Regions from separate parts of the Oliverpabstia sp. genome, predicted to be linked through region 2. Evidence: riboswitches for the same ligand, from Rfam matches in the RefSeq annotation. Region 2 holds a riboswitch; the other holds the start of a gene.
What was found. Region 2 has a riboswitch for cobalamin ahead of MSA64_RS07600 (beta-mannosidase). Riboswitches for the same ligand answer to the same signal wherever they lie in the genome.

Region 1 (7,489 bases), on a different contig from region 2:
CTCTATTCTGGCAGGTTACGGCACCACGCTCGGTACGGTATCCAAGACTGCTGCGGAATCGCTGCAGGAATTACAGACCGGACTTACCGCATTGCAGACCGGAACAGTACAGTTACAGGAAAGCAGCAGTCAGTTAGAAGCCGGTATGGCAGCGTTTGGAGAAGGAATCCGGCAGCTGTATCAGGGATCCGCAGCACTGCATCAGGGAAGCGGACAACTTTCTTCCACAGGAACTGCCCTGATCGGTGGTTTGGATACGATGATCTCAGGCATGGATAGCCTGCATCAGGGACTGGTCAAATTTGACGAGGACGGAATTCAGGAGCTCAGCGACCTGACGGGTACAGACCTGACAAGCCTGGCAAACCGGATCCGTGCACTGAAGAAAGCAGATGGCAGATACGACAATTATGGTGGTATCTGCGAGGGAGCAAGCGGAAATGTCTGTTTTATTATCGAGACGGATGAGATAAAAGCAGAATAAAAAAACATAAAACATGGCAAAGAACCGGGAATTCCCAGGGGAATATCAAAGCGGCAGCAGCTGGCACGAAACAAATATTCCCCTGGATTCCCGGCTTTTTTCTGCTGTTCCTCAAAAAAAGGACAAAAATTTTATAATTCCTAGAAAAATACTAAGAAATTAGTTGACAACTAGCAAAAGTTAGTATACACTAATTTCATAAGTTAGACAAATCTAACCCATAAAAAACAAGCTAATATTTATTGAGAAGAGATCCGGGAAAACCGGATGGAACGTGAATAAAAAGTATTCGTAACTGTTCAGTACCTTCACAGTGGCTACGGAATAGTTACAAGTATTCAAAGAAGACAGGAGGAATCATATGAGCGTTGTAATCGTAGGCGGACACGACCGCATGGTAGCACAGTATAAAAAAATCTGTAAATCCTATAAATGTAAGGTGAAAGTATTTACCCACATGGGAGCAGATTTCAACAAACAAATCGGATGTCCGGATATTCTGGTATTATTTACCAATACCGTATCTCACAAGATGGTGCGCTGCGCACTGGATGAGATCGACGGAAAACATACCGATGTGGTTCGCTGCCACACCAGCAGCGGAAACGCACTGACCGGGATTCTGGAAAACTGTTTTGCAAACTAAGAGGGATGTAACGGAGGAGAGACATGCTGGAAAGATATCTGATCGATCATTGTTCGCCCACACTGGCATCGTTGAAGACGGCTAATATGTTCATCTGTCCGTATGAGTCCGGTGAGAGTCTGGAGGAAGATGTGCGCAAGTGGAATCTGCAGATGAAGGATAAGGGACTTTATCTTACGATTCTTCGAAAAAACGATAAAAAAGCACTGGTTTATCTGTGCAGGCCACAGAGACTGGAGCAGGATCTTCATAAACCGGAAGTACAAAAGTTTCTGCGGGCGTGCGGATATCGGGGAGAACACTGGGAAGAGGCACTGACGGAATTGAAAGACAGATTACATATGTGTGAAAAATTCCCTCATGAGATTGGCTTGTTTCTCGATTATCCGTTGGTTGATGTGATAGGATTTATCCGTAATACCGGGAAAAACTGTAAGTGTTCCGGCTGCTGGAAAGCCTATGGTAATGCAAAAGAAGCAGAGAAAACATTCTGCAGATACAAAAAATGCAGAGAGATCTATTCCCGGCTGTGGGAAAATGGCAGGAGCGTTTTGCAGCTGACCGTAGCTGCTTAACCATAAAAACGGGGCATCCCGTAAATATCAGGAGGAATATAAAGATGAGTAAAGTAGCAGTTGTTTATTGGAGCAGTACAGGTAATACAGAAGCAATGGCAGATGCAGTAGTGGAGGGCGCAAAAGAAAAAGGCGCAGACGTAACACTGTATGAATGTGCCGATTTCCGCCCGGAACTGGTCGGAGAATACGATGCCATCGCGTTCGGATGCCCGGCTATGGGAGATGAAGTACTGGAAGAAGATGAATTTGAACCAATGTTTGACGGCTGCAAAGCTGAACTGAAAGACAAAAAAATCGCACTGTTCGGATCTTATGGATGGGGAGACGGTGAATGGATGAGAAACTGGGAGAAAAGCTGTAAAGAAGCAGGAGCGGTTCTGGCAACAGAGAGTGTCATCTGCAACGATATGCCGGATGATGCCGGCGTAGCAAATTGCAAGGAACTGGGCGCAGCACTGGCATAACGGCTTTGACAAATAAAACCGAGGACCTTATGGATTCTGCAAAAAGAACCCGTAAGGTCTTTTTTTATGGAAAATCTTAGGGTATAATCAAAACATCGACAGAAAAAGGAGCAGCAGGATATGACATTATCACAGTTACGCTATGCAATTACCGTGGCGGATTCCCGTTCGATGAATCAGGCGGCGCAGAAATTATTTATCTCCCAGCCAAGCCTTTCGGCGGCTATCCGGGAACTGGAAGACGAGGTGGGAATCGAGATTTTCCGGAGAACCAACCGCGGGATCCAGGTGACACCGGACGGAGAAGAATTTGTCGGATATGCCAGACAGGTCGTGGAACAGTATGCCCTGATCGAGGCACGGTATGTGGATAAAGAAAAAGTAAAGAAAAAGTTCGGCGTTTCCATGCAGCATTATTCGTTTGCGGTGAAGGCATTCGTGGAGATGGTCAGACGCTTCGGGATGGAACGGTATGAATTTTCCATCTATGAGACACAGACGTATGATGTGATTGAAAATGTGAAAAACTTCCGGAGTGAGCTGGGAATTTTATATCTGAATGATTTTAACCGGAAAGTACTGGGGAAGATCTTTGAGGAAAACAATCTGGAATTTCATGAGCTTTTTGACTGTCAGGAATACGTTTACCTGTGGAGCGGTCATCCGTTGGCAAAAAAGAAGGAGATTACTCTGGAGGATCTGGAAGATTATCCATTTCTTTCGTTTGACCAGGGGAGCAACAATTCGTTTTATTTTGCGGAGGAAGTGTTCAGTACGTATGAATACAAACAGTCGATCAAGGCGAATGACCGTGCGACGATGCTGAATCTGATGAAAGGACTGAACGGATATACACTTTGCAGCGGCATTATTTGCGAAAATCTGAATGGTTCGGAGTATTGTGCGGTAAAACTCTCCACAGAAGAAACCATGACGATCGGATATCTGAAACGAAAGGGGATTCCGTTAAGTTCGATAGGAAAGGAATATCTGAAAGAGATCAGTAAATATAACAATTAAGATAATTCATGGTGCAAAAACAAATACTCATATATAACTAAATGGAATACATGAAAATCTTGTGAAAACGGATTTTTTCTGTTAAAATGACATCTGCGTTACATTCAGGATATAAGTTGCAATAAGCATTGATAGAGAAAACGGTGTCAATCCGTTGCGGTCCCGCCACTGTGACAGGGAGCCGAGAACATGAGCCACTGGAAGAGAAAAATTCCGGGAAGGAGTTTGAGGTGATGAACTGAAGTCAGGAGAACTGCTTATATCTTTGAGATGTTTCTCACGGCTGATGAGAACTCTTAAAATATGATTAAGTGATTTTTCGGCATGATTTAGGTGCAAACCTGTCTTATGACTGTGGAGAAACCGAAAAACTGCTGCGTCAGAAATTAAGGGGACAGTCTGCATAAAGATACAGACTGTTTTTTCTATGCTATAAAACAGGAAATGGAAGACAACTGGAAACAAAACACAGGAGGAAAATCAGTGAAAAAAGGAAAGATACTGGCACTGCTGCTGGCAGGCGTAATGGCAACAACGGTACTGGGAGGCTGTGGAAGCAAAGGAAGTGACAGCTCTTCTTCATCATCAAAAGCTTCATCCGATGAGAAGGTTCTGAACTTCGGATGTGCAATGTACACCGACGGAAGCGTCAACACTGCAGGTGACGAGAACGGTGGCTGGAACGCGATGCGTTACGGAATCACAGAGACATTGTTCAAGTTCAACGACAACATGGAACTGGAACCATGGCTGGCAGAAAGCTATACCGTGAATGATGAACATACCGAATGGGTCGTTACTCTGAAAAAAGGTCTGAAGTTCTCTGACGGATGTGATCTTACCGCAAGCAAGGTAAAAGAAGCATACGAACATCTGAAAGAAGTAGGACCGTCCGGATCTGCAAAACCGGAAAAATATCTGGAGTTCGAGGCAACCATCGATGCAGATGATGAGGCAGGTACTCTGACAATCAAGACCTCACAGCCGTATGCCAACCTGATGGGACAGCTCAGCCATCCGACCATGGGTATCGTAGACGTAGAGCATACGGAGAACTTTGACAATGGTACCATCGGAACCGGTCCGTACATGATCGATTCTTTCAACGGTGTGGGTGTCGGTTATACACTGGTCGCAAACCCGAACTTCCGTGAAGAAGTACCTTATGATAAAGTAAACCTGCTGTATATGGGTGACAACTCTGCGAAAGCAATGGCACTGGAAAGTGGACAGGTTGACCTGGTAGAGAATATCACCAACGTAGCAGATATCCAGAAATTCCAGGATTCTGCTGACTATACTGTAGATATCGCTACAGGTGTGCGCTGTGGTTTTTCCTGGATGAACTTTGATGGCGTTCTGGGTAACAAGACACTGCGCCAGGCGATTCTGATGGCGATCGATTATGATACTATCTGTAATTCCAAGACGATCGGAGGACTGTATACACCGGGATTTTCTGTACTTCCATCCAACCTGTCCTATGGATATGAGAAACTGAACAATCCATACACCTATGATCCGGAAGGTGCGAAGAAACTACTGGATGATGCGGGGATTGTAGATACAGACGGAGATGGTATCCGTGAGATTGATGGAGAAAATATCAATCTGCGTTATATTTCTTATGAAAACCGTCTGCTGAATGAATTTTCTGATGCACATACCCAGTATCTGACAGAGATCGGAATCGGTGTTACTTCCGAGTACGGAAGTTCTGATGATCAGTGGAGTAAGCTGGCAGCACTGGATTATGATCTTAACAACAACAACTGGATTACCGTAGGAACCGGAGATCCGTTCGCTTACATGGCAAACTGGGCAACAGAAAGCACTTACTGTGCATATTCTAATCCGGAATACGATGCGTTATATCAGAAACTGAAAAGTGAGATGGATGAGGACAAACGTGCAGATCTGATTTTCCAGATGCAGCAGATTCTGATCGATGATGCGGCAGTTCTGATTGACGGATACTATAACTCCAGTATGATCTATTCCAAAAATGTAGGATATGCAAAGATTCATACCGCAGATTATTACTGGTTAAGTACGGAGATTGTTCCGGCAGAATAAAAAACTCTGGAAACGCCTGGTTGTTTTTACAACCGGGCGTTATGCCGTTGCATGCAAGGTAACATGTATTTTTTGGAAAAAGAAAGGTGTGAACGATTTGAATAAGAAACAAATACTCATGCGTCTGCTGCAGATCATCGTGGTACTGTTCGGTATCAGTTTTATTACATTCGGTCTGACCTATATGTCACCGGGAGATCCGGTACGAAACATGTATTCCGCCAACGGTGTAATGCCGACCGAGGAGATGGTAGAGCAGACAAGAGAAGAGATGGGATTAAATGATCCGTTTTTTGTACAGTATGGAAGATGGCTTGGCAACTGTCTGCAGGGAGATTTCGGGAAATCCTATTCCCTGAACAAACCGGTAACAGAACTTCTGGCAGAGAGACTGTGGCCGACCTTAAAACTGACACTGATGGCGATGTTGCTGATGCTGGTACTTTCTATTCCCCTCGGTATGGCATCTGCTTTGAAAAAAGATACCTGGATCGATTATCTGGTACGGGGGATCACGTTTATCGGTTGTGCGATGCCGAACTTCTGGGTGGGACTTCTTTTAATGATGGCGTTTTGTGTCTATTTCCAGATTTTTCCGGTAATCAGTTCTGCGGGAGACTTTAAGAGTCTGTTCCTTCCGGCACTGACACTGGCGATCGCGATGACCTCCAAATACACCCGTCAGGTGCGTACCGCAGTTCTTGATGAACTGAGCCAGGATTATGTGATCGGCGCCCAGGCGAGAGGAGTAAAATGGTCCAGAATCGTCTGGTTCAATGTATTCCCGAATTCTCTGCTTCCCCTGATTACCATGTTCGGTCTGTCCATCGGATCTCTGCTTGGTGGTACGGCAGTAGTAGAAGTTATTTTTTCCTATCCGGGCCTTGGAAACCTTGCAGTGTCTGCAATCACTTCCAGCGATTATAACCTGATCCAGGGTTATGTACTGTGGCTGGCGCTGATTTATATGGTGATCAATCTGATCGTGGATGCTTCTTATGTATATATTGACCCGAGAATGAGATTAAAGGAGTAATGAGTATGAAAAAGAAGAATTTTTTTGCACAGTATAAGCAGTTTACCTTTTTTCTTATTCTGGCTGTTGTGATTATTCTGATTGCAGTATTTGCCCCGGTTGTGAGCGGGGGTGTGGATCCGCTGAAAGGAAGCCTGGATGAAGCCCTTCTGGCTCCGAGCAAGGCACATATCTTCGGAACCGATAAGATGGGACGTGATATCTTTGCACGTGTGATTTACGGAGCGAGAGCGTCTCTGACAGCAACTTTTGGTGTAGTTGCACTGATTTTCTTTATCGGAACAACACTTGGCGTGATCGCCGGATATTTTGGCGGTATCGTGGACAGTATTATCATGCGAATCGCTGATATGATGCTGTCTTTCCCCGGTCTGGTTCTGGCACTTGCCGTAGCCGGTATCATGGGAGCAAGCATGAAAAATGCAATTGTAGCCGTTGTCGTAGTAAACTGGACAAAATACGCCCGTCTCGGACGAAGCCTGGTTCTGAAGATCCGTCACTGTGACTATGTGGAAGCAGCGATCGTAACCGGTTCTAAAACACCGTATATGATCTTACGTTATATGCTGCCGAACGCACTGCCGACACTGATCATCACGGCAGCTACCGATATCGGTGGTATGATGCTGGAACTGGCAGCTATGTCTTTCCTGGGATTCGGAGCAAAACCTCCGGCACCGGAATGGGGCTATATGTTAAACGAAGGAAGAGCATGTATTCAGTCTGCACCATGGATGATGATTTTCCCCGGGCTGGCAATTTTTGTTGTAGTTGTAGTCTTTAATATGCTGGGAGATTCTCTCCGGGATATTCTGGATCCGAAAGACGAGTCAGGAGGGCAGATATGGTAAATATGTTACAGTTGAAAAATGTGACCGTTTCCTATAAGAATGTACCTACCGTGCAGAATTTTAACCTGAATATGAAACAGGGACAGATCGTATCACTGGTAGGTGAATCGGGAAGCGGAAAGACTACCGTGATTCGTGCCGTTCTTGGACTTCTGGCAGGAGGTGGAGTGGTTTCCGGGGGAAGCATTACGTTTGAGGGAAAGGATCTGCTTTCCTATAACCGCGAAGAGTGGAGAAACCTGCGCGGCAGTGAGATCTCCGTGATCTTTCAGGACAGCGGTGCGATGATGAACCCGACAAGAAAGGTTGGAGATGTATTTGTTGAATATCTGCG
Region 2 (7,489 bases):
TCAGGATCTCCACGCCTTTCGCGTAGGCTTTCGCGCTGACTACGATCTCGTCTCCCTCGATCCGATATGACAGCTGCGGATCCAGATAATGGAAGTACTTCGGATAAGAGAAGATCACGCTGCCCTCAGAGATGCAGGTATCACCCTCCCATGCCTCATAGCTTACATACTGGCCGAATACATCCACATCCGGGTATTCTTCTTTATCCAGCCATACACTGGAAAGTGCCGGCACCGTTACTTCTCGCTCCTCTGCTTTCACAACAGATGCATCGGCGTTTCGAAGTGCCCATTTTACCAGAACTTTCTTATCTTCCAGGGTCTCGTTGGTCACATTCAGGCGGATAGATTTTTCATATACAAAATGTTCACGGTTCATATTCGCTTCCGCAGTCATCCAGTTCTGTTCTTCACAGGATACCATCACCGGTGCAAAGAACCGTTTTGCATAATAATGCAGGGCTTTCCATCTTCCCTCATAATCTACCGATGCCCAGGAAGCTACCGGCCAGCAGTCATTTAACTGCCAGTAGATCGCACCCATACATCTGCCCCTGTTTCTTCGGAAATGTTCCACCCCGTACTTGATAGCTTCTGCCTGCAACATCTGGGAAGCATATAATAACGTGGTAAATTCGGTTGGATAGCGGAATGTCTGCTGCAGATAATTCAGGATCTTTCCGTTTGCGCCTGCATTTCTCTGATGTTTTTCCATAACATAAGAGAAAATGTTCCAGTCTGCCGGATCATCGGTAAAAGTTTTGATTGTCTCAAAAGACGGGAAGGACTGGAATCCAAATTCACTTGCATAGCGGAAATAGTAATTCCGGTAATCCGAGAACGGCTTGTTTCCATGCCATACATCCCAGTAATGCACATCTCCACGGTTCGGATCTGACGGATCATCGAAGCATCCGCCGGAAGACGGACTTGCAGGCCAGTAGAAGGTTTCCGGATCGTATTTTTTCAGAATCTCCGGAATCACGCGCTCGTACATGAAGAGATAATCGCGCACCTCGCTCGGTTTGGTTACCCACTCGCCCTGTTTTACAAACATTTCCATCTCATTGTTACCACACCACAGTCCCAGGGATGCGTGATGACGTAATCTTTTTACATTATCAATAAATTCTTCCCGGATATTCGCCTCAAAGTCCGGTGTCAAATCATAGACTGCACATGCAAACATAAAGTCCTGCCATACCATCAGTCCCAGTTCATCACACAGATCATAGAACCAGTCTTCCGGATAGTAACCGCCGCCCCATACGCGGACTGCGTTAAAGTTGGCTGCCTTACACTGTTCCAACAGTTTTCTTGTAGTTTCCGGTGTCACACGCCCCAGGAGATGATCTTCCGGGATATAGTCTGCACCCATGGCAAAGATATCCTTTCCGTTCACCTGATGAGCAAAACTCTCGCCCCACTCATCCGGATGAATATCCATCGTCATCGTGCGAAGACCAATCTTTCTTGTCCATCTGTCCACCGGCTGTCCGTCTTTTGCCAGCGTTACGTTCACTTCATATAATGGCTGTTCGCCCACACCGTTTGGCCACCAGAGCTTCGGCTGTTCGATCACCAGATCCTCCGGGGTATCTTTTGCAATGATCTTTGTACCATCCGGTGCTGTCACAGTTACTTCATAGGTATAGCCATCTGCCTCTTTTCCCACCGGGATCTCTTTTCTGAGATCCTCTTTCGGGTTTCTGCTCACATCAAAATGCAGGGTTACTTTTCCCTCTTCGTGTTCCTGACGGATATACACGCTGTCTATTCTGCCTTCGGTCATCGTCAGCAGATATACCGGACGAAAGATTCCCGCATCCGGCAGATGAGCACCCCAGTCCCATCCGAACATGCAGTGTGCTTTGCGGATATGCACAAAGCCATCCATCGCATCTTCACTTCCGTGTGTCGGCTGTTTTTCGTAAGCTTCTTTAATATACTCCAGCGGAGAATGGAAATACACACGCAGGATATTTTCTCCTGCTTTCACCTTTCCTGTTACATCAAACTCCCAGGTTCTGTGCATGTTATATGTATTACCGATTTTTTCTTCATTCAGATAGATATCACAGATCGTATCCAAACCTTCAAAGCGAAGCCACTGTCTCTCGCCTTCCTGTGCTTCGGTTCCCTCAAACACGGTCTCATACTCATAATCTTTTTCCATCAGATCCAGTGCTCTGTATTCATTGTCCTTCCAGAACGGATCTTCCATCTGTCCGTTTCTTAACAGATCTGTATACACAGTTCCCGGAACCTGCGCCGGATACCACTGTGCATCGCCTGCAGTATGCATCTTCCATACCGTTGCAAACTGCTGTTTTTTCGTTGTAAAACCCTCCATTTTATTGCCTCCATTTTTGTTTTCCGTAGCTGTTTTTACAGTTACTTTACTATCTCAGTGTACCATGAAGTTCCGGTGCTTTCAATTGCAAAAGTTATTTTTCTATGCAGCCATATGTTGCAGATTTTTCACGTGAAAAGCACAAAAAAAGAAGCCTTTTCAGGCTTCCATTTTCAAGGCTAACCGGATGAAACCATCCTGCTTCTGCACAAGATCCAAGAGGAATCTATATCACTTGGTTGCGGAGGTAAATGATACAGTAGATCTACAGAAACAGGATTCTGTTCATCCTGTCGTTTAATCGTGCATAAATTCAAATAGTCAAGGTCTCGAAACACTACGCTCCTGTTTCGATCATTCCATAAGTTCGTGTTTTTGTAAATATATAAAAAAGATGTCTTTTCCCCGACAGAAAGCTGACATCTCATTTTTACTACAAACAGGATGTAAAACTTTACTCGGAAGTTTTAACCTTACGACATACAAGCAGGTTTCCTGACTTACAGATCAACAGTCGGCCCTCCTTCTCATACCTTGCGGTACAATGGATCCTACCGGGCTTTCCTCCCTGATTACAGTGACCGGATCGCTCAGGACTCACACCTGATTCCCTCTCTCACCGACGAACTATGTTCGCAGGTGCACTTGATATGTTACTATGGAATTTATACAAGAAGTATATTAGCACTATGTTAACTTTCTGTCAATACTTTGTTTAAATGGCTTATCAAAAAAAGAAGCACTCCTACTTTTTTTTGCAGGAATGCTTCCCTTATCACACAAACTGATTTCGATCCACCTCATACACATACTCAATGGACTTCATCTTCTCCACCAGTTCTTCTTTTCCAATACCCTTATCCTCACAAAGAGCATCCAGACTGGAATAATAATCTCTCAGCTGCGTATTTACATAACTGAGCAACATCACCGGATCGTTCGGTATCATCTCAAAACTCCTTTATACAGACTGTACAGAAGCTGTCAACTCACCATCCGTTACATCCAGAACGATTGTATCATCCTGACCGACTTTTCCACCAAGAATCATCTTTGCAGCCAGTGTTTCCACATATTTCTGCAGATAACGTTTCAATGGACGTGCGCCATATACCGGATCATACCCACCTTCGATGATGTGGTTCTTTGCCGCAGCTGTCAGACGGATATGAATCTCCTGATCTGCCAGACGGTTGTTCAGCTCTGCCATTAACAGGTCTACGATACCACCAATATTGTCTTTGGTCAATGGTTTGAACATAATGATCTCATCCAGACGGTTCAGAAACTCCGGTCGGAAATGCCCACGCAGGTCGTTCTGTACCATCTCTGCTGCTTCCGGTTTGATACTTCCATCTTCCCCAATGCCATCCAGCAGATAGGAAGAACCGATGTTGGAAGTCATGATCAGAATCGTATTCTTGAAGTCAACGGTACGTCCCTGAGAATCCGTGATCCGGCCATCATCCAGTACCTGTAACAGTACGTTAAATACATCCGGATGTGCTTTCTCAATCTCATCAAACAGTACTACCGAGTACGGTTTTCTTCTGACAGCTTCCGTCAGCTGACCTCCTTCTTCATAACCTACATATCCCGGAGGTGCTCCGATCAGACGGGATACAGAATATTTCTCCATATACTCGCTCATGTCGATTCGCACCATATTATTCTCATCATCAAACAACGTCTGTGCCAGAGTTTTTGCAAGTTCTGTCTTACCGACACCGGTAGGTCCAAGAAACAGGAATGATCCGATCGGTTTTGTAGGATCTTTGATACCGGCTTTAGAACGGATGATCGCATCGGTCACTTTCGTTACCGCTTCATCCTGTCCGATCACACGTTTATGAAGGACATCTTCAAGACCTAGAATCTTCGTTTTTTCTCCCTCGGTCAGTTTCGCCACCGGGATACCGGTCCAACGGGAAATAATTCTCGCAATTTCTTCATCGGTAACACTCTCATGTACCAGAGAAAGATCCTCGTTTTTCACTTTCTCTTCTTCAATCTCCAACTGTTTTTGGAGTTTCGGCAGTTCGCCGTACTGCAGTTCCGCTGCTTTATTCAGATCATACTGCTGCTGTGCCACCTGGATCTGACGATTCAGATCTTCAATCTGTTCACGCAATGTGGAAAGTTTCTCTACAGAATGTTTCTCATTCTCCCACTGTGCTTTCTGTACGGAAAATGCATCTTTATATTCTGCCAGTTCTTTTTGCAGATCTGCCAGACGTTCCTGACTTAGCTTGTCGGTCTCTTTTTTCAGTGCTGCTTCCTCAATCTCCATCTGCATGATCTTACGTTGCTGCTCATCCAGTTCTGCCGGAAGAGAATCCAGTTCGGTCTTGATCAGTGCACAGGCTTCATCTACCAGATCGATAGCCTTATCCGGCAGGAATCGGTCGGAGATATAACGGTTGGAAAGTGTAGCTGCTGCAACGAGGGCACCATCGGTAATCTTTACTCCATGGTATACCTCATACCGCTCTTTCAGTCCACGAAGGATGGATATGGTATCTTCCACAGAAGGTTCATCTACCATTACCGGTTGGAAACGACGTTCCAATGCGGCATCTTTTTCAATGTACTGGCGATACTCATCCAGTGTGGTAGCACCGATACAGTGCAGTTCTCCACGGGCAAGCATCGGTTTTAACATGTTGCCGGCATCCATCGCACCGTCGGTTTTTCCTGCTCCGACGATCAGATGCAGTTCATCGATAAACAGAATGATTTTACCTTCGCTCTTTCTGACTTCTTCCAGAACGGCTTTCAGACGTTCCTCGAATTCACCACGGTATTTTGCACCGGCTACCAGTGCACCCATATCCAGAGCAAAAATCGTTTTATCTTTCAGACCTTCCGGTACATCGCCACGGACGATTCGCTGTGCCAGTCCTTCTACGGCTGCCGTTTTACCTACACCTGGCTCACCGATCAGTACCGGATTGTTTTTTGTCTTTCTGGAAAGAATACGAATCACATTTCGAATCTCGCTGTCACGGCCGATGACCGGATCCAGCTTCTGATTTCTCGCACGCTCTACCAAATCCTGACCGTATTTTTCCAGTGTATCGTAAGTTGCTTCCGGATTATCCGAAGTAACTCTCTGGTTTCCTCTTACAGTGCTCAGCGCCTGTAAAAAGCGTTCTCTTGTGATTCCATATTCCTGGAACAGTTTTTTGATACTCGGGCTCGGATAACGGAGCATTGCCAGAAACAGATGTTCTACGGAAACGTATTCATCTCCCATGGCTTTGGCTTCGTCTTCGCCGCTTACCAGTACCTTGTTCAGGTACTGTCCGATATATTGCTGTCCGCCGGATACTTTGACTCTGGCGTTCAGTGCATTTTCCACGTTGTCCAGAAAATGTTCTTTGTTAATTTCCATCTTTTCAATCATCTTTAAGATCAGACTATCTTCCTGATGAAGCAGATTGTACAGTAAATGTTCCTGCTCGATCTCCTGGTTACCGAAGTCATATGCGGTCTTTTCCAGATTTTGAACAGCCTGCAATGATTTTTGCGTAAATTTGCTGATATTCATAAGCGTCCCTCCTTTTGGAACACATTGTTTTCTTTGTTCTAGTTGCAATATAACACATATTTTAGCACTCGTCAAGAGGGAGTGCTAATAATTTTTAATTTTTTTCCAGACAGACGCGAAAGAGGCGGTAGCGATTTGCGTAGTCAATCAGCGAATTGCGAATATTGAGAGGATTGCGGGAACAGCTAAGCTGCGGAGCAATCCGTAGTATCAAATGAGTGGCAGAAGACCTTTTGACACTCATATCTTTATATACAAAAAGGGATACCGTATGTTCAGGTACGGTATCCCCAGCTTTGACGGATCTGTGGTAATATTTCGGTCATGGACCAGTGTTTTTGGGTGTTGGCGGGGCTGTTTGGGTCGTTAACGGTAATTGCACCGTTTTCATCAATACCGGTCAGAACGATAAAGTGACCCGTGTAGGTAAAATCACCCGGATACATGGAACAGATCAGGGGGATGCCGGACCGCAGGGCGGCAAGGATGTTTTCTTGTGTTACCGGGATGTTTTCTGCTGTGAGGCCCAGGTTGTTGGCACCTTCGGTCATCAGCGACCAGGAGGTTCCTTCACCCGGTACGTAATAACCCTCTTTTTCTGAAAACTGAGCTACGGTCAGGGGATTCCATGTTTCGGAGCCGGTCAGACCACAGGTGATCATGGACAGGCAGGTTGGACCGCAGCCGGTGACAGCAAGGAAATCGCTGCCGTAGGTTTCATACCCCCAGCGTTCATCCCACTGCAAAAAATACGGTATCTCACTGTTTTCTCTGGCAGTTTCCACTTCGGATGAAATATCTATAGTCTGATAGTGTCTTCGCTTCGGATAATTTTTTACAAAATCTGTAGCCTCCGGATATTTTTCTTCCATGTTAAGAAGGCTCTCCGGAATCTGCTCGTGCTGCCGGATCCAGGTTTTCCCTGCCAGCACAACGATGCAGAATGTGACCAGCAAACCGACGGTCCAGACTATTCTTTTCCGTGTCATATGAAATTTATGACCGCTTTGATTATGTATTTTTTGCTGTTTCCGATGGTTTGCCTGTGATGCCGCTGTCGCTGCAACGGATATTTCCTGTTTTACCCTGTAATTGTTTACTTCCCGCAACTCACGTTTTCTTCTGGCTTTCCGCGCTCTTTCTCTTCTTATTCTGTGTCTCTTTGTCAAAAAGCCGATCAGTTTCATCACAAAATACATCAATAATGCAATGCCAAAAATAATCAATGCCCCTTCTTCCGTCAGTCCTGCTGTACTGTCCAGCCAGATGAGCACTCCGACCACTGCCATCAGATACAGTAACAATTTCAATATTTTCTTTCCCATTCCCCTCTAAACCTCTTTCTGCCCGGATGGCGTTCTTTTCTCTCTTATTATAAAGAACACCACACGGGCAGACAATTACGTTTCTTTTAAGATTTTCTTATTTCTTCGTCCTCTTCTTTCCGATCCACAGAACCAGACAGGAAGAAAAGATTCCGACAAACATGCCTCCCAGCACATCGGTTGGATAATGCACACCCACATACAGGCGTGAAAATGCGATCAGTGATGCCAGGATCAATGCAGGTACACCGTATTTTTTCG

Region 1: another riboswitch for cobalamin. It lies ahead of MSA64_RS06405 (ABC transporter substrate-binding protein); the one in region 2 lies ahead of MSA64_RS07600 (beta-mannosidase).

Annotation. Positions count from the first base shown of each region.
Region 1 covers NZ_JALFPR010000092.1:250-7,738, forward strand. The annotation lists partial or broken gene MSA64_RS06375 (ATP-binding cassette domain-containing protein) at 1-279, shown strand, start outside; gene MSA64_RS06380 (hypothetical protein) at 272-484, shown strand; gene MSA64_RS06385 (DUF2325 domain-containing protein) at 846-1,130, shown strand; gene MSA64_RS06390 (DUF3793 family protein) at 1,154-1,705, shown strand; gene MSA64_RS06395 (flavodoxin) at 1,750-2,172, shown strand; gene MSA64_RS06400 (LysR family transcriptional regulator) at 2,293-3,192, shown strand; cobalamin riboswitch at 3,289-3,467, shown strand; gene MSA64_RS06405 (ABC transporter substrate-binding protein) at 3,676-5,268, shown strand; gene nikB (nickel ABC transporter permease) at 5,357-6,304, shown strand; gene nikC (nickel transporter permease) at 6,310-7,155, shown strand; gene MSA64_RS06420 (ABC transporter ATP-binding protein) at 7,149-7,489, shown strand, end outside.
Region 2 covers NZ_JALFPR010000107.1:21,414-28,902, reverse strand. The annotation lists gene MSA64_RS07600 (beta-mannosidase) at 1-2,353, opposite strand, end outside; cobalamin riboswitch at 2,823-3,017, opposite strand; gene MSA64_RS07595 (DUF4250 domain-containing protein) at 3,129-3,302, opposite strand; gene clpB (ATP-dependent chaperone ClpB) at 3,315-5,903, opposite strand; gene MSA64_RS07585 (C39 family peptidase) at 6,179-7,228, opposite strand; gene MSA64_RS07580 (phosphatase PAP2 family protein) at 7,326-7,489, opposite strand, start outside.